DNA from 2 places in the Paenibacillus sp. FSL K6-1318 genome. Region 2 is predicted to be linked to the other one. Evidence: a T-box and tRNA genes for the amino acid it is inferred to sense, from the RefSeq annotation. Region 2 holds a T-box; the other holds one or more tRNA genes.
What was found. A T-box is a leader RNA that pairs with one kind of tRNA and senses whether it is charged. The one in region 2 lies ahead of NYE45_RS23425 (valine--tRNA ligase), so its partner is inferred to be a tRNA-Val.
Positions count from the first base shown of each region.

Region 1: it encodes a tRNA-Val, which carries the amino acid that the T-box ahead of NYE45_RS23425 (valine--tRNA ligase) is inferred to sense. The anticodon was not compared.

Region 1 is NZ_CP150270.1:4,565,312-4,576,376, forward strand. It holds gene NYE45_RS20140 (SDR family oxidoreductase) at 1-249, opposite strand, end outside; gene NYE45_RS20145 (TetR family transcriptional regulator) at 242-868, opposite strand; gene NYE45_RS20150 (hypothetical protein) at 1,102-1,281, opposite strand; gene NYE45_RS20155 (YdhK family protein) at 1,392-1,967, opposite strand; gene NYE45_RS20160 (organic hydroperoxide resistance protein) at 2,138-2,557, opposite strand; gene NYE45_RS20165 (hypothetical protein) at 2,814-3,500, opposite strand; gene NYE45_RS20170 (hypothetical protein) at 3,503-4,501, opposite strand; gene NYE45_RS20175 (hypothetical protein) at 4,488-4,760, opposite strand; gene NYE45_RS20180 (M1 family metallopeptidase) at 4,963-7,176, opposite strand; tRNA gene NYE45_RS20185 (tRNA-Val) at 7,420-7,491, opposite strand; gene NYE45_RS20190 (hypothetical protein) at 7,697-7,954, shown strand; gene NYE45_RS20195 (GNAT family N-acetyltransferase) at 8,193-8,636, shown strand; gene NYE45_RS20200 (DUF3892 domain-containing protein) at 8,750-8,986, shown strand; gene NYE45_RS20205 (hypothetical protein) at 9,062-9,343, opposite strand; gene NYE45_RS20210 (hypothetical protein) at 9,327-9,548, opposite strand; gene NYE45_RS20215 (DUF3889 domain-containing protein) at 9,746-10,066, opposite strand; gene NYE45_RS20220 (hypothetical protein) at 10,123-10,428, opposite strand; gene NYE45_RS20225 (manganese catalase family protein) at 10,685-11,065, shown strand, end outside.
Region 2 is NZ_CP150270.1:5,264,219-5,275,283, forward strand. It holds gene NYE45_RS23420 (folylpolyglutamate synthase/dihydrofolate synthase family protein) at 1-824, opposite strand, end outside; gene NYE45_RS23425 (valine--tRNA ligase) at 902-3,568, opposite strand; T-box leader at 3,629-3,910, opposite strand; gene NYE45_RS23430 (LysM peptidoglycan-binding domain-containing protein) at 4,066-5,607, opposite strand; gene NYE45_RS23435 (RluA family pseudouridine synthase) at 5,807-6,706, opposite strand; gene hemL (glutamate-1-semialdehyde 2,1-aminomutase) at 6,703-8,007, opposite strand; gene hemB (porphobilinogen synthase) at 8,029-9,030, opposite strand; gene cobA (uroporphyrinogen-III C-methyltransferase) at 9,243-10,805, opposite strand; gene hemC (hydroxymethylbilane synthase) at 10,810-11,065, opposite strand, start outside.

The DNA of each region.
Region 1 (11,065 bases), 700 kb from region 2:
GCCAAGCTCGCTGATCGTTTCGGAAAACAGACGTTCCACATCTTCCTTCCGCGCCAAATCCGCTTGCACGGTAATGGCACGAACTCCTTTTTGCCGAACAATCTCTGCTACCTCTTCTGCTTTGTCCGGACGACTTGCATAATTAATCACCACATCGGCTCCGAGCTCCGCGAGTTGCTCCGCAATGGCACGCCCAATTCCTCGCGACGATCCTGTGACCACAGCAACCTTACCAGTTAATTTATTCATTCGGTCTCCCGCCTTCTTCACTCATATTAGATAAACCGTGTTCGACTAATAACCATACTTGTGCAAATTCGTCATCTATCGTATCCCTGCGCCATTCATAGGCATGTGCCGGATGATGGAAACGAGCCGTTGCATGAAGAATAGCCATTGCTGTTACCTTAGGATCACTGAACTTAAACTGGTGATTCTGTCGAATAATTTCGCTCAAATGGTGTATAAGATGTTCCACATGTTTGCGGATCAGATCAGCTGATTCCTGCGTAACCCGCGCATACATCTCAAATAATTCGGGATCTGACTCAGCATAATGACGTTTAAGATGTATTAATGTTTCTATATATACTTTCAGATGATATATACCTTGCCTTGCGTTGTTCTCATCCTGAGTTACCGAAGTTAAAGGTGTGATTATTTCATCTTTAAGCCATTGTTCAGTGACACCTTCAAGCAATTCCTTCTTGCTGGCATAATGTCTGTATATCGTTCCATGACTGACTCCGAGCAATTTGGCGACATCGGTGACGGATGTTTTGGCAGTACCAAAACGTCTTATCGTTTCCTGCGTAGCTGCAATAATCTGCTCTTTGGTGAGAAATTCAGAAGTTTTGTCTTTTACCATATTAACGAGATGGTTAACACCATCCACTTGCCACCTCCATTGAGATTAGATTAACACACCCGATAACAAATGACAATTATTGATTTTTGTCATTTGTTATTATTTATCATTTAGCGTTCAATTAAGCTACAACAAAAAAGAGCCCATTAAAACTTGGCTCTTTTGCTTCCTTATGATGTATATCAACATACTTTGCGATTTACAATAGTTTAGTATAGTCACAATTGATGCACTTAGAAAACGTATTTAAATAATAAGAAGATGACAAGAAGGATGCCTCCGAGAATGAGCCAGTTACTGATTTCGTACCAAATGCCCTTCCCTCCGGACAGGTATTTCTGTTCATTCTCTTGATAACGCTGACGGTGTGTATCGGTCTCAGAGCCATGGGGTGGTTTGCTAAAATCCATCATAAGTACATGCCCCTTTCAGCAACTTTATATAATTCTAATACCATTATAACCCATAATGGAGTAAGAATTTGATTTTTCTGCATAAAAAGGGCTGTTTCATACAAATGGTTCTATTGGATAGCCGTCAATTCTTCTTCCGTGACCCATTTGTGATTCTTTATCGGATCTCCTTCTGTTGTGGGTGTATAATCAACCATATATACCGTAGTTTGTTCAGCAGAATCAACTGTGGCCTTGGCACCTTTCATTCCCTGCATGTGATCAGCGTTCAGCAGCAGCTCAGAACCTGCCGCATATGGTTGATCCGTAGGGTCCTGTATTTCCTCATGGATGACCCACTTATGATTGTGGACGGGATCACCACCTGTGGTTGGCGTATACGTAACTGCATATACCGTAGTCTCATATGCTCCAACGATCTTTGCATTCGCACCCTTCATACCCGACATGTGGTCGGCACTCATCAGCGCCTGGCTTCCTAATGAGAAGGTGGGATTGTTTTTTTCCTTCAGTCCTTCCGGTAGCTCTCCCGATTCAGAATGGTGCATCTCACCTGCGGCAACGGTATGACTCTCATCGTTACTTTCACTAGTCTCACTAGTCTGGCGAGCCTCCTTGCCACATCCACTTAAGATCAAACTACTCGTGATCACTATAGTGCACATGGTCAGTACGTACTTTCTCATGTTATGCTCTCCTTTAATTCCAGTTATACCCTTCATTATACCCCCTATAGGTATATTACAATCATTATGATTGCTATTTTCGGGCAAGTCGAATCTGCAGCGGAGCAAAACAATACAAAAAACCTCCGATTTCTCGGAGGTTACGGATTATCCATGAACGGATTCTGTAATTACAGCAGTTCTACATTAACATTAACGTTGCCTTTGATTCCTTTGGAATATGGGCAGTATTCATGAGCAAGTTTCACAAATTTTTGTGCTGTCTCCTCATCCAGTCCTTCGATTTTCACCTCAAGTTCAACGTCCAGCTTCACGCCATTATCTGTAGGATCAGTAACCAGCGCTACCGTTGCAGATACCGTACTTCTCTCGATAGTGACATTGTGTTTCTTCAATTGGAACTCCAACGCGGAGTTAAAACAAGCACTATATCCTGCTGCAAACAGTTGCTCCGGATTCGTAGCTGTTGTTACTTTACCTCCAAGCTCAGGGGGTGCAGCAACATCCAACATAAACACGTTATCTGGGGATTGTACGATTCCTTGACGTCCACCTGTATTGATTACTGTAGTTTCATATAATGTTTTCATGTGTAAGACTCCTCTTCAACATTTATTTGTATTGGTTAAACATGATTTCTCGTTTTTGTTTTGCTAACAATTTGATTGTACACAATTTAATTGCGTTTGTAAACAATTTTAGAAAATAAAAAAAGAAGCCGCTTACATAGCGACTTCTAAGCGCAGCTTTTATCGTCAACACAGATCATACACGTTTATTCTTCCGAACAGTTTCTATTGAAGACATGGCTATTGACGATTTATTATCCTCGTTGTTCCAATCCGATCAGTTACTCCAGATATCCACTTTCATCTGTGCACATTTGAAATACTTGGCCTCTGCGGGGCTTGTGGTCAGTTTCAACAGACATTGCAGGTTTCCATGTTGGAATATCCCACTACTGAGATCAGCAGCAACACCGCCATACTGGTCATCCGCACCAAGCCATACGGACGGTCTCTCGAACCCAGCTGAGAACTGTAATCCGGTGCAGAGCAGCACAGTGAGATTTTTACGGTTCTGTGCCTCATCACCTGCTACGCCATGTGTGGTGAAGAACACCATGTTTTGCTTGAAATCGGTATACGTTCCATCTGCTTTATAGGCACGAACCATACCATACTTCTGATTGACGTTCTGAAAAAACGTGATTCCGGCCTTGCTATCCTTCGATTTAATGCCAAGCTGAACAGAAATTCCAATGTTCCCGTTCAATTGTAATGCTTCCAAAGTGACTGCAATGGCTGTTACTTTCGAGCTGTCAATCAGATGCTTCATTTTCAACTCTGCCGAGGCTCCTGCCGTTGCCGGTGTTGTGACTGTAATGGTCCCTCTATCGGGCAAAGGCTCAAACGTAGGTGTACCCACCACCTCAAGCCAATCCGGTAACGTTCCGTGAAGAAAATCGGCCACAAGCTGTTTGTGAACCTTTCCAAATGGTACGATCTGACCTACTGCATCACGTATAACCATCTCTACACCCCCACCGAATAGGCTACACCGATATTATGATCGGTATTGTAATACACGTACACTACTCCGTCCATAACGGACACCATCATGGATTGCATGTTCGTCGTTTCCCAATTCAATGCCGGAAAATGTATATCTGAAGGTTTGTCCAGCAGTTGACGAAAATCTGCACTGATCTTGGCAATAGCAGGCCGAGCTACGGTCGTAACTCCACCGGAAGCATAAGCTGATAACATGCCGAGCCACCACATGCTCCCTTTGTACATAAATACACCAGCATTGGGTCTCGAAATGTTTTCACCCGCGTTTAAAGTGGCATCATTACCACCCATTAATGGTCTAGGATCAGCTAGCCAGCTGCGCCCATCATGAGAATGCCAGATACATTTACGGCCGAAGTCACCGCCGCCCATCACCGAGAAACCGATCCATTTGCCGCCATTTCTAAAGCACGAGAAGTATCCGGTATGACCATCACCTGGGAAACCTGGAGGTTTGTCCAGAATCAAACCCACTCTTGTCCAGTTGATCATGTCTACAGAGGTCGCAAGTGCCGTCGATTGATTGATCCCCAGTCCGTTTTGTTGATAGTACATGAAGAACAATTGTTCTTCATCGTTCCAGATCACGAATGGCGTTTCCGTCGAATTCCCAACCACGGTATCCAAATATACCTGTCCGTGTTTCGTCCATGGTCCTGTCGGGCTGTTCGAGTAGGCTAGTCCAATTCCTCCGATGTTATTATGATTGGTAGAATACGTGGCATAATAATCTGCTTTGGTATCAGGGATAAGTCCCTTTACCTTGATCGCCCGAAACCAATAGATCGATTGTAGCCCCGCCATTGCAGCGGTATATATAGGATTGTCCATTTTTTTATCAAATTGAGGTGTGTACATCCGTCTGGATTCCGCATCGCAATAATCGTATGGCGCAATGGCCCTGTTCGCCTTCATCGCTGCGTCAAGTGCTGCCTGAGCAATATTTTCAGCCATGGACATGGAAATTCGCCTCCTTCGTACGTAGGGTAATACAGTGTACCAGTGGCATATATAAAATATCCGAAGTATATTTTAATAGGATTGAAAAATTAACAACATTACCCTCATTCGCAGCTGGCTCCTGAGTAATACAAATGATAGGACAAATTCTAGCATTATATGAATACGCTTTCATTTTGTTCATTCCTTTATTTCCTTTACAGTTGTAATCAGCAACTGTCCCTTTCATTAGTACGTCCGGATAATGTTGATCCTTCATATTAATCCCTCCTATTGTTTTCTCCCGATAAGTATATTCATGAGGTTGCCTTTCTGTTAAAGCATTATGCCCATCTTGCAGCCTATTATTCTAAGTCTGGTTTTCATATAAATAACGGTTTGTTTATGTTAAACATGACTAAACAGGCTAACCAATACAATTGGCTAACCTGTTTGAAAAGAAAAACTGCAAAACCAATTACTTATTCCTCCGCAAAAAGTGGAGATATGGGATTCGCAACTTTTTTACTGGATTTCTCCTTGCCTTGGTTATCCAATACATAGTACTGGTAAAAGTCGTTAGTGAATCCGATAGACTCCTGTATTTTTAGCTTAAAAGCTTCAAATACCGCATCACTCAGATGATCCTCATTCCAGAAATAATGAAGCATCAATCGATTCTGGTTATAGGGATGTTGGATAACATATGCACCCGTGGCGAGAGGTTGATTCATGGTATTCTTCCACGGAAAACCCGTCTGTTTCGTCCGATCAATAATATTAAATTTTAAAGCCTGCACCAATCCGTTTGACTTGGCATTGCCAATGACAATAAGGTTGCTGTTGCCGATCTCTTTTTTCATCTTTTGCTTCAGTTCCTTGCGATCCCGTATAATGTCGTATCTCATACCGGTCATATCAAGAAATCCGGTCAACTGATTAACCATATCTTCCTGCTGCTTAGTTGCAAGTTTACTCACCTGATCGCTGAGTACAATGGTTAATTCCTCACCTTGAAGGACTTTGTCCATCAATCGATTCATCACTTCATAAGGCAGATTAGGAATCATACCCATGACAGTCTGATATTGCACTTGTAAGATGTCATGTACATAGGCGGCGGTCTCTTCCTGTGATAATTGGTATTCCGGCTTTAAGACAAAGTTAGGCTGATAAAGGGCCGTCTGCATTTCTGAACGTACTTCTTTACCAAGCACATCTTCAATGGTTTGAAGCAGCCCCTCTACCGTTGCATTTTGGTACACGTAGCGTTTGAAATATGTCCTCATCAACTCATCAAATTTCTCTTCACCGTCGGAACGGTAAAGCTGATAGATCGCTTGTCTTCCCTTCTGATAATACACCAAACCTGCCAAATCCCCAGCTTCATTGTTTGTCGACGCAATCTCCATATCTACGGGCGCCGTATCAAACTGTATGGATCTGAATCCATTTAGCTTGTCTCCCTGTTTCTCGGCAAAGTACACCATTGAGAAATCAGCAAAGCCTTCATCCAGAAAGGATTCTGTCTCCGAATTATTACCGATCAATGCATGGAACCACTGATGCGCTATTTCATGAACAAATGTTGTATCTTCTTCTGGAACCGCACCATTTTGAATCTGTCCCATCTGAATGAGCCTCGCATACTCCACGGCAACGCCTTGTACATACGTCTCGACAATTCGGAACTCTGGATAGGGATACTTGCCATATTTATCACTATAAAAATCAATGACCTTGAATGCCTGATTAATGTACCGCTCAACCAGCTTTTTCTTGGATGGATCATCGTTGAAATAATAGTATTCCACCGTCAAACCGTTACGGGTAGCGCGTTCCACTTGAAGATTAGGACTTGCAAAGAAAACAAACTCCCTCGTATTCTCGGCTACAGCAGACACAATCTTACGTCCATATTCTGTACTGTCTTGAGTGGTGATCGTGCCCGGCATGGTTACCTGATACTCATCAGGAACATTGAATTGAACTTCAAAGTCCGATGAGGTGTAATAATCGCTCTCAAATGTTCGACTATACGGTGCCTTGTTCCACTGACGCTTAACCTCGTCGTATACAGACATCACCGGGAACCAGTGCGCACCATTGATAATATCCTTGTAATAGGAAACTCGCTGTGAACCATAGGGTATATTCAACTGAAACTCCAGTTGGAATGATACCGATTCGCCTGGTTGAACGGGCTCTTTCAACTGCACGGTCAAGGCTTGGCTTTCATTCTGAAAATCCAGCGATTGGCTATCTGCTGTTACAGCCTGAATATCGATGCCACCAAGGAAATCTTCCGGTTTCTTATCCGGATTATTAATGCTAATCACTTCATTATCTTGTTCAAACATGGTCGCCTGTGTAGACTTGGACAGGTTCGCATCAGCATATGTATGAAGGACCAGCTGCTGGAGGGTATCCTTGCTTGTGTTGTGATACGTCACCTTCTCGCTCCCCTGGATCGTCATGTCCTTCTCATTCAGCCGAGCCTGGATCTGGTATTGAATCGGGGTCTGCTCTAGTGAGTCTTTCTGTGTGTTATGCATCTTCGTCGATACAGGCGATGGAACTGCTTCCGCGGCAACAACCCCCATGTTGGCAATTGGGTTTGTTGCCAGTATTAAGGCAAGTGTACCCGCGATCCCTACTCTGGCTAACTTTGATGTAAATGGATTTGGATAATTCATAAGTTCTCTCCTCTTTGTCGTGTCTGTTGACCTCAGAACCAAGTATAGAAGACGAACCTTACGCTGAATTTATGTTTTATTTAAGTTTTGTTTAAAAAAAGGAGAGAAACTATACTATTAATTAAATTTATTATCAACAAAAACCACCTACATATTGTTGGAGGTGGCCATAATGTTATATATAAAAAAACAACCCCTCTTGAGATATAATTCTCAAGAGAAGTTGCCTTTTAATCTTTCATATAGGACGAGTGGGGATCGAACCCACGACCCTTACCCTGTCAAGATAATGCTCTCCCGCTGAGCTATCGCCCTGTAATAATTAAGATGTATCCATCACGGTCATACTACTATACTTAGCTGAGCTAACAGATCATGATATATAATTGTTTCCCAATCAAGTAACAGTATCATATCAAGTAACCGTGTTCATTGTCAATAATTTATTTGGTTATAATTCACCCGAAATGGTGCACAATAAAGGAAAGATTACCATTTCTACAACGAGGTGAATTTTCCTATGAGAAACTTAACAAAACGGTCAAAATCCAATAAATATACATTTACCAAATGCTTCTTTCTCTTCGCTGGGCTTGTGATTCTCATTACAACCGTTACTGGTTGCAGCTTGGAGCGGGATGAACACACGGTACAATTCCAACAATTACAGCAGCCCAATGAAAATGGTGATTCTCTGCCTGTCTGGTTAGATGTGTACTCCAAATCTGTGATTCAAGATGTATATTCTCCGCGAGGGAGCAGTGAAGTCTTACCGTGAAGGTTAACAGGTGAATTACTCATCTTCATCCCACTTGCGTGAGTAAGCTTTCTTGGTCACGTAATACAACAGAGCAATCATTCCCGCCGACATTAGCAATGTAATTACCATGATGCCTGCCATGCCCATCACTAGTTCCTCCTCTCCCAATATGTTCCAGACTTAACTATACAGGAAAAGCATTTTTTTGTATAATTCAGTCTGATATGTCGCGCAAGAGCAGAAAGAAGGAATGGAATTGGCAGCTGAGATTAGTTATGTAACGACGGAAGAACAACTGGAGCAAGCCTTGGCGATTCGCCATCACGTTTTTGTGATCGAGCAACAGGTGCCTGCCGAGATTGAGATTGATCAATATGATGTCATCAGTCCTGATGTACATCATGTATTGTTAAGTACGGATGGCCAAGCTGTAGCCACAGGACGTCTAATCTATTACAGCAAGGATACGGCCAAAATGCAGCGGATCGCGGTGCTTGAGTCTCATCGTTCATTTGGTTATGGACGAGTGCTTCTGTTGGCCATGGAGGAGCGGGCTCGTGAACTCGGCTTATCCTATTCTATACTGGATGCTCAGTGTCAGGCTCAAAAATTCTATGAAAAACTGGGCTATGAAGTGATTTCGGAAGAACCTTTTTATGATGCAGATATTCTGCATGTTCGTATGAGAAAAAGCCTGTAAACCCTCGGAGCTAGCAGGTCTTTATCCGCATAGGGTGCATACTTTCGATGAATTCGGATAGGCTAATCAGGTAAGCAGATTCCTATCTCGTCATATAAGGAGAGTGTGACATCATGGATCAAACGACACGCGAGAGTTTCACAGCAGTACAGAAAAATGGTGACGGTGACCTGACAGCCTTTCAGACATCAGCGGGACGAGTACTGGATTACCAACAGGCACTTGCAGAAGTAAAAGCTGGGGCTATTGCCGGCGTGAATGTATTTAAAGGCAAGGATGGAGAAATGTACATTCGCGGCGATGCCGACGGCGACCCAACCAATAACCTGGACCAACTTCCCCATTTCTAAAATAGATGCACACGTCGTACGTGTGACACAGCAAGCGCCGATCCGGTTATCCGGGTTGGCGTTTGCTTATTAAGACTAGTAGTCCGTAAAATATTTTACGGAATCCCCGGAAGGCTGGCTTTTGCGAATCGGCTGTTGCACCTGCTCCCATGCCTGCAAAATCTGTATACCTTCCAGAGTAGACCGGTTCTCCCACGCGATGTGCCCGGTGCGTTCAAGCTCCAGCAACGACTCATGAATGAATGCTTTGCTTCGTCCCGTCTTGTTCTCCAATTCATCCATACGTGGTAAACGACGCCGTTGTCCTGCATAGTTCACCATAATTCGCAAAATCTTGCGTTCAAAGTCGTTCAGCATACTTTACCTCCCCGTTCAGATCCGTAACAGGACGCCATGCTAGAATACCTTGCTCCAAAAAAGTTCGGGGTGAGCCTTCTTTTCCTGCAGATGCCCTAATCATCCCGCCACGTACACTGTTAATTCGAATCTGTCGCTGCGTAATCTGCCCTGCACGATCCATGTAGACAAGCTCCACCATCTGGCCAATATATTTCCCTAGCATAATCATCCCTCCGATAAGAACGTTTGTTTGTATTTCTTATTATATGCGAACATAAGTTCTTTATTCAATAGTAAAAAAAGGATTTTTGTAAAATAAAAAAAACCAGACTTCACCTTAAAGATTAAGGCAGTCTGGTTCAATCCATAGTGTAGCTAATATGAAAACCTTGTATTATAATCACTACGTTCTATAGCGGATCAGTGTCGATCCGATTCCGAAAATTGCACTTTTTTCAATTGCTGTGTTGACGGGTTAAAATCAACATTCACATAGACTGCGAATTGCTTGCCGTCTTTTGCACGAACCCATAGCTTGAACTGTTCCCGTGATTGATCCGCTGTTAGAGAGGTACGACCGATATGCTTGTAGTCCAAAATATCCACATTGTATTTGGTTTGTGTTTCTTTTACTGCGATAATTCCCCACTTCGCATAATCAGGGATAGCAGCGCCTGTTCCTGATGTGATTCCGGCTAAACTCAGGACTACCGTCATGACGGTAACGATGAGCATTCTCATTTCACTCACTCCTTGGGACAATATGTTTCTGTTATATTGCCCGTCCGGGTTTTATTTTACACGAATAAACGAAAGATCCAGGCCAGTGGCCGTAAAGAAAAGGGAAACACATGGACAAGCCGGTCAAACGCATCAGGCTCAGTACGAAAGCTAATTCCCCAGTCACCCGAGAAAAAGGGTTGTTGTGTCTGTGGCTCCTGAGGACGTTCCAACCCGTATTTCTTTTCGAGCAATTGCCTCGTTTCTTCATCCACCTGAACCTCATTTGTAACTAGATATGCTGTGACAGGCTCGCTGCTTATGTACATCAGAATCATTAGAAACATCCAAATCCACACCATTTTTATCCAACGTTTGTTCATCTCTTACTCCTTTTAAAAATCATGGTTTTCTTGTAACTGGAGACTCGTTTGAGTGTTTGATTATACATAAATTTCACCGTATTGGAAATAACAACAGGGAGAAGAGTTGAGGCATGTGTTATGCAATGCTTAAGTCCCATTTGGTTTATTTTTTGTTTAAAAAACCCAATAGACGTGTAATAGGCCATGACAGAGTGACTTCACGAACTGAGACCCTACACGATCTGCAATACCACTTTGAGGAGGTTACACCCCAATGTTCAAACGCTTGGATGAAATCCTGATTGAGATTCCCAATGTCGAGAAGCCAGATCCGAATGCAGCAGCAGCCATACAAGAATTGCTCGGTGGCAAATTCGGAGAAATGTCAACGTTGAACAACTACCTCTATCAATCGTTTAATTTTCGCTCCAAAGAAAAGTTGAAGCCCTTCTATGACCTCGTCATGAGTATTACGGCCGAAGAATTGGGTCATGTCGAGCTCGTGTCTCATGGCATTAACAAGTGCCTCAGAGGTTCAACCGATTACAAAGAACCCGACGATACACCGCTTGGCTCCGTGAAGGATGCTCGTCTGTCGTATCATTTTCTGGCAGGTGCACAGGGAGCGATGCCTTTCGACTCCATGGGTAATCCG
Region 2 (11,065 bases):
TCACATTGGTGTGAGCCCTGCATGCGGATGCGAACGTCCAGGTCACGAAACGGTCCTGTAAAATGAAAAGATTGTCCGCTCTCATTGCTGTCCAGTCTATGATAAGAGAAACGATCTCCAGCCAAATACACGGTTGATTGAAGCTGCTGTGCTTTATCCTGAATTACCTTCACAGCTTCGGGTTGAGTCGCGCAGGTCACCACAGGTACTCCCGGCTTGATTATGCCTGCCTTTTCTCCAGCAATCAGCTCAATCGTATCTCCCAGCACATCCGTGTGATCCATACCAATGTTGGTGATGACGGACACAACAGGTGCAACAATATTCGTTACGTCCATCCTTCCCCCTAGCCCCGTCTCCCATACCACAACGTCAGGGTAGCACTCTTCTGCATAATACAGAAGCGCGAGAGCCGTGGACACCTCAAACATCGTTGGTGATCCAAGCGGAGTGGAGGCCATTTCCATGACCAGTGGACGTAACCGGTTCGAGAGCTTAAGCAGAATCTCTTCGGGAATATCCTCACCGTTGTATTGAAAACGGTTCGTAAACTTGGTGATATAAGGCGACGTAAAGGTGCCCACATCGTATCCAGCCTGAAGAAGCACTGACGTCAAAAAAGCGCAAGTCGAACCTTTGCCGTTCGTTCCCGCGACGTGAATAAATTTGAGACGTTGGTGTGGATTGCCTAACATGGACATCAGACCCTCGATTCGTTCCAATCCAGGTCGGATGCCAAAAGGAATAAGGCCATTGATCCAGTCCACGGCCTCGTCATACGTAAGTAAAGGAGCTGCTGCATCTGTCCCGTCTAATTCCGTCATCTGATTCACCTTCGGTCCCGAGTTTGATTGAAAAAAGCGGCCGGATGGCATACTAGCTCTCCATCCGACCAGATATATTAACCTTTCAGTTCCTTGATTCGTGCAATCACTTTATCCCGTTTGTCGGAATAATCTGCTTGCTTGGCGCGCTCTTCCTCAATAACCTTGGCAGGAGCTTTAGCAACAAAGCCTTCATTCGCCAGCTTTTTCTCCACACGGAGTACCTCGCCCTCAAGGTTCTGCAACTCTTTCTCCAGGCGAGCCACTTCCTGTTCGATATCAATAAGACCTGCCAGCGGCAAGTATAGTTCTGCCCCCGTAATGATCGCAGTCATTGCCTTATCCGGTGAGCTTAGATCCAACCCGCTATCGAACTCGGACGTATTACAGAAACGTTTGATGTAATGGCTGTTACGCTCAATGATGCTGGACGTCTCAGCACTGTTTGCTTTGACCATCAATTCGATTTTTTTACTCATCGGCACATTCACTTCTGCACGAATGTTCCGAACTGCACGAATGGTATCCATGAGCAGGTTCATCTCGGCAACAGCCTCTGGGTTCTCAAGAGCAGGATCATAAACCGGCCAAGATGCCAGCGTAATCGTCTCGCCTTCATGCGGCAGATGCTGCCAGATCTCTTCGGAGATGTATGGCATGAACGGATGAATCAGGCGCATGGTCTGATCGAGCACATAAGCCAGCACGGATTGCGTTTTTTTCTTGGCAACCGGATCTTCGCCATAGAAGGACAGTTTCGCAAACTCAATATACCAGTCACACAGGTCATCCCAGATAAAGTTATACAATACACGGCCCGTTTCCCCAAATTCATACGCTTCGATTAGACGCGTAATATCACGGGAAGTTTCGTTCAGACGGTGCAAAATCCAATAATCCGCTGTACCAAGCTCTCCGCTAATGTCACGTTCCTCATAGGTGAATCCTTCCAGATTCATCAATGCAAAGCGCGAAGCATTCCAGATCTTGTTGGCAAAGTTACGAGCCTGCTCCACCCGTTCCCAACGGAAACGCAGATCCTGACCTGGCGTGCTGCTGGTTGAGATCATGTAACGCATTGCATCTGCGCCGTATTTCTCAATTACATCCAGCGGGTCTACACCGTTACCCAGTGATTTGGACATTTTGCGTCCATCGGCGTCACGAACAAGACCATGCATCAGCACATCCTTGAACGGAATCTCATCGGTGAATTCCAATGCCGTGAAAATCATACGTGCAACCCAGAAATATATGATGTCATACCCTGTCACAAGTACACTTGTCGGATAATAACGTTGCAGATCTTCCGTATCCTCCGGCCAGCCTAATGTGGAGAACGGCCATAAACCGGAGCTGAACCACGTATCGAGTACGTCTTCGTCCTGTCTCAGCTTGCGCCCAGCATTCTCTGGCAGCGTCGTCGGATCTTCAGCAGATACGATGATTTCACCAGTCTCCTCATCATACCAGGCCGGAATACGATGTCCCCACCACAGTTGACGGGAAATACACCAGTCACGAACGTTCTCAATCCAGTTCAGATAGGTTTTCTCAAAACGATCTGGAACAAAATTAACTCCTTCGCCGCTCTGTTGTTTCTTAATCGCTCTCTCTGCAAGTGGCTTCATCTCAACGAACCACTGTGTAGACAGATACGGCTCAACAACAGCTCCGGTACGCTCACTGTGTCCAACCTGATGCGTGTGATCCTCGATATTGATCAATACGCCCTGCTCTTTCAAGTCAGCAACAATCTGCTTGCGGCAGTCACTGCGATCCAATCCCTGATACTTGCCAGCCTCTGCATTCATTGTGCCGCTCTCATCCATTACCGTAATTTGAGGCAGATCATGACGAAGACCGACTTCAAAGTCATTCGGATCATGCGCAGGCGTAATTTTAACTGCACCACTTCCGAACTCTTTATCCACATAATCATCAGCGATAATTGGAATTTCTCGTCCGATGATAGGCAGTACAAGTACTTTACCAATCATATCTGCATAGCGCTCATCCTTCGGATGAACAGCAACTGCGGTATCGCCCAGCATTGTTTCAGGACGCGTCGTTGCCACGGTAACGTAGCCACTTCCGTCTTTAAGCGGGTAACGCAGATGGTACAAGTGACCCTGAACCTCTTTATATTCAACCTCAATATCAGACAGCGCTGTCCGGTTCACCGGGTCCCAGTTAATGATCCGTTTGCCTCGGTAAATAAGGCCTTTTTCATACAGTTGAACAAATACTTTGCGAACCGCTTGGGACAGACCTTCATCCAGCGTAAAACGTTCACGTGAGTAGTCAAGCGACAGTCCCATTTTGCCCCATTGTTGACGAATGGTAGTAGCATACTGATCTTTCCAGTCCCATACCTTCTCCAGAAACTTCTCGCGTCCCAGATCATAACGAGTCAGACCTTCTTCACGCAGCTTCTGCTCCACTTTGGTTTGGGTAGCAATACCTGCATGGTCGGAACCCGGAAGCCACAGTGCATCATAGCCCTGCATCCGTTTCGTGCGGATTAGTATATCCTGCAGAGTAAAGTCGAGCGCATGCCCGATGTGCAGCATCCCGGTCACATTCGGGGGTGGAATTACAATTGTATACGGCTCGGCATCTTTACGTTGACCGGCTTTGAAATATCCACGCTCCATCCAGGTGGAGTACCATTTGTCCTCTGCCGCCTTAGGATCGTAAGTGGTCGGCATTTCTGTTGCAGCTGATTTTTTTTCCTCAGACATGTGTCATTCCTCCGTTACTTCATCATCTTCGCCAAAAAAACAAAAAAAACCTTTCATCCATCAAAGGACGAAAGGTTAGCTTTCGCGGTACCACCTTTGTTTCACGCCGACAGCAAGATAGACTTCACCCTCTGTACATGACGTGACACTTCAAGCAGATAACGGCTGCTACCGGCCCATCCTACCTCAGAAATAAATGATGATACATCTCATTCATCCCTTGTATTCAAACAGGCAACTCCCGGGCGACTTCGATCAGTTGGTTCCTGCGGAATCTCACAGCGTTGCAATTCCACTCTCTGAAAGGTCATACTGTCTACTACTCCCGTTCCACGTTGTTCTTCAAAAAACCTACACACATCATACCTTGCTCGTGCGCGATAGTCAACCTGACAACAGCGGATAAAGAGCGCTGGAATGCAGGTTTGGGACGAATCATGCAAAAACCCGCAATCCTCAAGGGGATCACGGGCCATAACGAAGGTTTTAACTGCGGATTAAGGGATGTACAATATCTGACCTTCTTCCACAACCTGCTCAGATAATCGGTTATACAACTGAAGTTCCCTCGTGCTCAATTGATATCGATCTGCAATGGCATCCAGTGTATCTTCTCGCTGAACGATGCAAAGTTTCACCTTGCGGAATGGGGTCTGGTCCACGATCGTTCCCAGGAACAGGTTCTTCCATTCCACATCATCAGCTGGATACGTTTCTTCCTGTACCACACCCGCAGGAACCTCATCGCCTCGCTCCACTTCAGCATCGCGTGCCGCTCTGCCGGAGGATAACAAGGAAGAGATACCTACGCCCTCCTCTTGCCGTGGTGCAGATTCTTTTTTGCTGCCAAAAGCAACCTTCAGCTCCGGCTTGTCTTCCGTCTCAGCCACAGGTTCAGGAACAAATGCTTCGTTCTGCACGAACTCGTCTACCCCAGTCGCTTCAAAAGACGGCCGGTCTTCCTCAGCGTTGCCAGGTTCGGACGAAGCGAATACCCCCTGCCAGTTCTCCGCCTGTGGTTCAACCGGAACATCGGCAACTGCCTGATTCTCCTGCTGAGGTACAGATCGGGCTGATTCGAAGTGCCATACATCCGGTGCGTCCGGTACATCTGGTGCTGCCAACTCATTAGATGATTGTGCAGGCACCTCAGAGGCTTCTTGATCTAAGCTTCTCAGGTTTGCAGGCAATGCATCCACAGAAGGCTCGGACCATGCAGAAGACTCTTCCTCCAGAGGCAGCAATGGTTCCGACTCAGGATAAGAAGCTAGCCGATCAGCGGTCTCGGCCATAAATGACGAGATGGGAGAAGGTTCGCTGTATTGCTCATGGGATGCCAATTCATCTCCATTCGCTGCCAGAGATGCAAGATCTTCGTTTGCATCAGGTTGTCTGTTTTCATTAGCGTACTCCGCACTTTGCTCCTCGGACTGAAGTGGCTCGGCCGAAGACGCATTCGCATAATCCTGCAAGTTAGCGAATTCCGGGGCACCGTATGCAAGTTCTGCTGCATTCGCAAGTCTCTCTTCCTCACTCCGCTGGAGCAGATACTCTTGTGCAAATGCATTGGGATCGATGGCGGGCTGTTCTGCTTCCTCGGAACGATTGGATTGCTGAATGTCAGGTGAGTGAACAACTGTAAACTCATCTGCCGACCATACTTGAGGCTCCTCAACCGGAAAACCCTCGATGCCTCGCAGTGATAACACGCCTGTAATGTTCAGACTGCGATTGGATAACAGATCCACGTCAAAATTTTCGATCTCGATGGAAATATCATCAATCGATCTGACTCGGTTCAGCGGCACCGTGATCTCCACGGGAATGAAATGTTTGAGCTCCTCTGAAGCCTCATTCTCTCCTCTGTACGCACCTGTAAGTAAAAGATGTCCTCTTAACGTGGCATGATCATCCTGTCCTATGACTTGAATGCGCGGGTATAGTTCAATTTCCTCCAATTCCTCAATTGCAGGGACTCCCTCAGACAAATGAACGCGCTCATAAATATCGAACCGCAAACCATAAGGTTGATTCAACAAAGGTGGCGTCCTCCTTTCGGCATATGTTCACCATGATCCTTCTCATGGGACTGATCCATGGTCCAAATCCTTCGTTACCCCATCTATATGCCTTGAATGAGATGAGCATGCCACCTTTTGAAAAACCTTGCTATTTAAAGCGAAATAGAGAATGTTGCACCTAGCCACTTCGATGACAGAATAACCTTCTATCAATAAATTAACTCTCTCGCTCTGCCAATTGTGTGAAATCGGATGGCCAAGGATCATTCACTTCAATCACGGCTCCAGTTAACGGATGGCTAAACTTAAGCACCTCTCCGTGAAGTGCCTGTCGCCCAATGACATCCCTTCTCCCACCATACAACTCGTCACCAATAAGCGGATGTCCTACATAACTCAGATGTACGCGAATTTGGTGTGTTCGTCCTGTATCCAGCTTTAATCGTACAAGGGTCGCTCGTTCCCACACTTCGCCGATTTCCACATGGGTAACCGCTTCCTGTCCACCCTCCGAAACACGTCTGCGCTGTTTGTGATGTCTATCCTTGCCAATCGGAGCATCAATTTTGTGGAGTTCAGGGGATAATTGTCCCCCAGCAATGGCTACATAATGGCGACCAATCTCTTTGCGGCGCATCGCTTCATCCAGTTTGGCGAGGGCAAAAGCATTTTTGGCATACAGGACAGGCCCGGTTGTATCCTCATCCAGTCGATGAACATGGCGTACGCTCGCCTGAATTCCGTTCATTTCATAATACGAGGCGACCGCGTGATCCAGCGTGATGGCCTGATCAGCACGGCTTCCATCCGGATGCAGTTTCATGCCTGCCGGTTTGTGCATAACCAGACAAAAATCATCCTCATACAGTACATCCACCTCAGCCCAGCGTGGCTCAACATCGATTGGCTGGGACGCAAAAAGGGCCAGCCGAAGCCGGTCCCCTGCGAGTTGTATTCCTCGGTTTGCTTTAAGCTGACGGAGCAGTTTCTCCGGAAACTGAAGCTCAGACAATAGCCACTGCTCTGCGGCCATCGGTTTGTCCGAACTGCCTGTTACGGCTTTCCCTGGCATCAGCTCAAGCCATTCCCCGCGGCGTTTCCAACTTTTGATGGTCATAGCGATTGAAGAGCCTTCCGGTTCGCCTCGATTGTATCGTCAATATCCTGCTCCGTGTGCACACCAGAGACAAACATGCCTTCGTATTGCGAAGGCGCAACACTCACACCTTGATCAATCATGGCCGCAAAATAACGACGGAATTGATCCAGATTGCTTTCTTTGGCAATATCATAATTGGTTACGGGAACGGCACTGAAGAATGGACAAACCATGGAACCGACACGGTTAATGGTTATCGCAACACCCGTCTCAGCTGCATTTTTCTCAAAGCCGGCTTGCAGACGTGCGGACAGTGTCTCCAGACGGTCATAGACCTCTGGTGTTAACAATTTGAGCGTCGTATATCCTGCGGCCATAGCCAGCGGGTTCCCGCTCAGTGTACCTGCCTGATAGATCGGTCCTGTTGGAGCAATCTGTTCCATCAGATCCCGGCGACCACCATAAGCACCAACCGGGAGTCCGCCTCCGATAACTTTACCCAGACAAGTCAGGTCAGGCGTAACCCCAAACCGTCCCTGAGCACAGTTCAATCCTACGCGGAAACCGGTCATAACTTCGTCAAAAATAAGCAGGCTGCCATATTGCGTCGTCAAACTGCGCAGGCCTTCAAGGAAACCGGAAGCCGGAGGTACAACGCCCATGTTACCCGCCACAGGTTCCACAATAACAGCTGCCAGTTCTTCCCCATAACGTTCAAAAGCAAGCGTCACGGACTCCAGATCGTTATAAGGTACCGTAATGGTATTCACAGCTACGCCTTCAGGCACGCCCGGACTATCTGGCAGACCCAGCGTTGCAACACCTGACCCCGCCTTGATCAACAAGCTGTCCGCATGTCCATGATATGATCCTTCAAACTTCAGAATTTTACTGCGTCCGGTTACCCCGCGTGCCAGTCGAATGGCACTCATTGTTGCTTCCGTACCGGAATTCACCATCCGTACGATATCGATGGAAGGTACACGCTCACAGACCAGTTTCGCCATCTCGGTCTCCAGCAAAGTCGGCGCACCAAAGCTTGTTCCTTTCAGAGCTGTCTCACACAAAGCTTCTACAACATCAGGATGTGCATGTCCCATGATGAGTGGACCCCACGATCCCACATAGTCAATAAAAACATTGCCATCAATATCGTAGATTTTGGACCCTTCGCCACGCTCTGCATAGATCGGGGTAAGTCCCACCGATTTGAATGCGCGTACAGGGCTGTTCACACCCCCGGGTATGTACTGCTTCGCTTCTTCAAATGCGCTGCGTGAGCGCTCATCATTACGACGATTACCTTGTTGTGCAGTCATGAGTATCCTCCTTAATCTAATTTATTTCTCAGCCAACCAGCGGGAGGCATCTTTTCCGTAATACGTAATAATCATATCTGCACCTGCACGTTTCATACTGAGCAGAATTTCCATCGCGACTTTCTTCTCATCGATCCAGCCTTGAATCGCCGCTGCCTTCACCATGGCATACTCGCCACTTACATTATAGGCAACAAGCGGAAGATCGAATTGATCCTTAATGGTGCGCATGACATCCAGATACGAAAGGGATGGTTTTACCATCAACATGTCCGCTCCTTCGAGCACATCCGTTTCGGCTTCGCGCAAAGCTTCACGTGCATTGGCTGGGTCCATCTGATACGACTTGCGATCCCCGAATTGCGGCGTTGAATCTGCAGCCTCGCGGAATGGGCCATAGAATGCGGAAGCATATTTTACAGAATAGGACATGATCGGAATGTGACTGAATCCATTCTCATCCAGCCCGGCACGGATCGCTTGTACAAATCCATCCATCATGTTGGATGGTGCAATAATGTCCGCTCCTGCTTTGGCTTGGGACACCGCTGTTTGCACGAGCAGATCCAGTGATTCGTCATTTAGCACATCACCGCAGATGTGACCGTCAATTTCCACGGTGTGTACCATACCACAGTGACCGTGATCCGTGAATTCACACAAACATGTATCTGCAACAACCAGCAGCTCTGGATACCAGGATTTGATCAATCTCGTCGCTTCCTGCACAATGCCATCTTCAGCAAAACCAGATGAACCCACACTGTCCTTCGTCTCCGGAATACCAAACAATAGCACCGCTGGAATTCCAAGCTCGGCAATTTCCGTTACTTCCTCCTGTAGACGATCCAACGAGAAGCGGAACACGCCAGGCATCGACTTGATTTCGGATTTTACATTTTCTCCATACGTCACATAGATCGGTTGAATAAAATCATCTACGGTGAGATGGGTCTCTCTGACCATATTGCGAATACCTGTGGATTGGCGTAAACGGCGATGCCGTACAATAGGAAAACTCATATGTGTAAAACCTCCCTGAAAGTTAAATAGAGCAAAAAGGGAAGCGCACTGGTATCCTATCGATTTCAGCACGCTTCATATGTTGACTTATTACATGGATCAATTTCATAACTCGATTTCGTAACTAAATATAGACAAATTGAAGCGTTTTGATCTATATCTAGCCTTGATTGAAGCAGCTAAAGGTATTATGAAATTGATTCCCATGTGTATTAATTCCGAAGGACGCCTTCTTTGGTGCCTGTCCGTTTCCAGTCGCAAAGAACGGTGATCAGGCTATCCATCGTTGCTTCCTCTGCCATCAGTGTAACATGTAGTCCAGCGGCCTCTGCCGTCTTCGCTGTAACAGGTCCGATACAAGCAACCTCCACATTTTTCAATAAAGGCAGTGGATCCTGCAATCCCATCCGTTTCAACATGTTCATGAAGTTGGTAACCGTCGATGAACTTGTAAAGGTCACCGCGTGAATACCCCCTTCTTCAAGCAGCTTAAGCAGTTCGTCATCATCCTCACCAGCAAGAATCGTATCATAAATTATAGCTTCAGTGACTTGAAGTCCTCGTTCTCTCAACTGGTCACGTAACCACGTACGGGCAAGATCGCCGTGCGGAAGCAATACTTTCTGACCTTCCTTCAGTTCACTTTCAAAAGCCTCAAGCATGCCTTCGGCCTGGAAAGGACCTTTGACAACCTCTGCAACGATGCCATGTTTGCGCAAAGCATCTGCTGTAGAAGGTCCTACGGCAGCAATTCTCGCTTGATGAATCGAACGAATGTCTTTGCCTTCCTGTTCCAGATGACGGAAGAAAAACTCCACCCCGTTCACACTTGTGAAAAACACCCAGTCATACGTATTTAAAGCACTGAGGGCGTCTTTGACACTTTGCTGCGCAGATTCACTGGACGGCATAACGGTCTCAATGACCGGAAACTCATACGGTTCGCCGCCGAGTTCCTCAATACGATTCACCAGTTCACTCGCCTGACTGCGAGCACGTGTCACCAGAATTCGTTTGCCAAACAGCGGAAGCGCTTCTGCCCATTTCAATTGTTCCCGTTGATTCACGACATCCCCCACCACAATAACAGCTGGCGGTTGGAAATTGGCTGCGATCACTTTCGCCTCTATATCTTCAAGGGTACCTGTAATGGTATCCTGTTCCGCTCGTGTTCCCCAACGAATTAGAGCTACTGGTGTTTGCGCTGGACGACCATGACGAATCAATTGTTCGCTGATATATCCAATTTTGGCAACCCCCATCATAAATACAAGTGTGCCCGTTGCATTCGTCACTTTATCCCAATGGATGCTGCGATCAAGCTTGTCCGGACTCTCATGCCCCGTAATGATAGAGATAGAGGACGCATAGTCACGGTGAGTCACAGGAATTCCGGCATATGCAGGTACACTTATTGCAGCTGTAACTCCAGGTACAATCTCAAACGGAATTCCGTTTTTGTGCAGTAAATCCGCTTCTTCGCCCACGCGTCCAAAGATAGTTGGATCGCCACCCTTAAGCCGAACTACAACCTTACCTTCCAGAGCCAGATCAACCAACAGTTGATTGATCTCTTCCTGTTTCATCGTATGCCGATCGGGGCGCTTGCCCACGTAAATCTTGACCGCACCGGGTTTCATCTGTTTTAACAATCTCGGACTTGCCAAACGATCATAGACTACAGCATCGGCTTTACCGATGGATTCCCATCCTTTTACCGTAATTAGCTTCGCATCCCCAGGACCTGCTCCTACCAAAAAGACCTTTCCCACCATGTCTTCATCCCCTAACTTCTGCCAGTATCTGCTCTGCTCCCCGTTCAATCAATCTCCAAGCCACTTCTTCTCCCAGACGAACTGGATCTTTGCCAGTCAGAGCTTCCTTAAGAATCAGTCCACCATCTGGCGTGCCAACCATACCTGTTAATTGTAACGTGTTTTCTCCATTCAGGGAATCCGCATCTTCCTGAGGCAGCCATACCGCATGAGCACCAATTGGAACCTGACAGCCCCCATTGAGTACACTGAGAAAACGG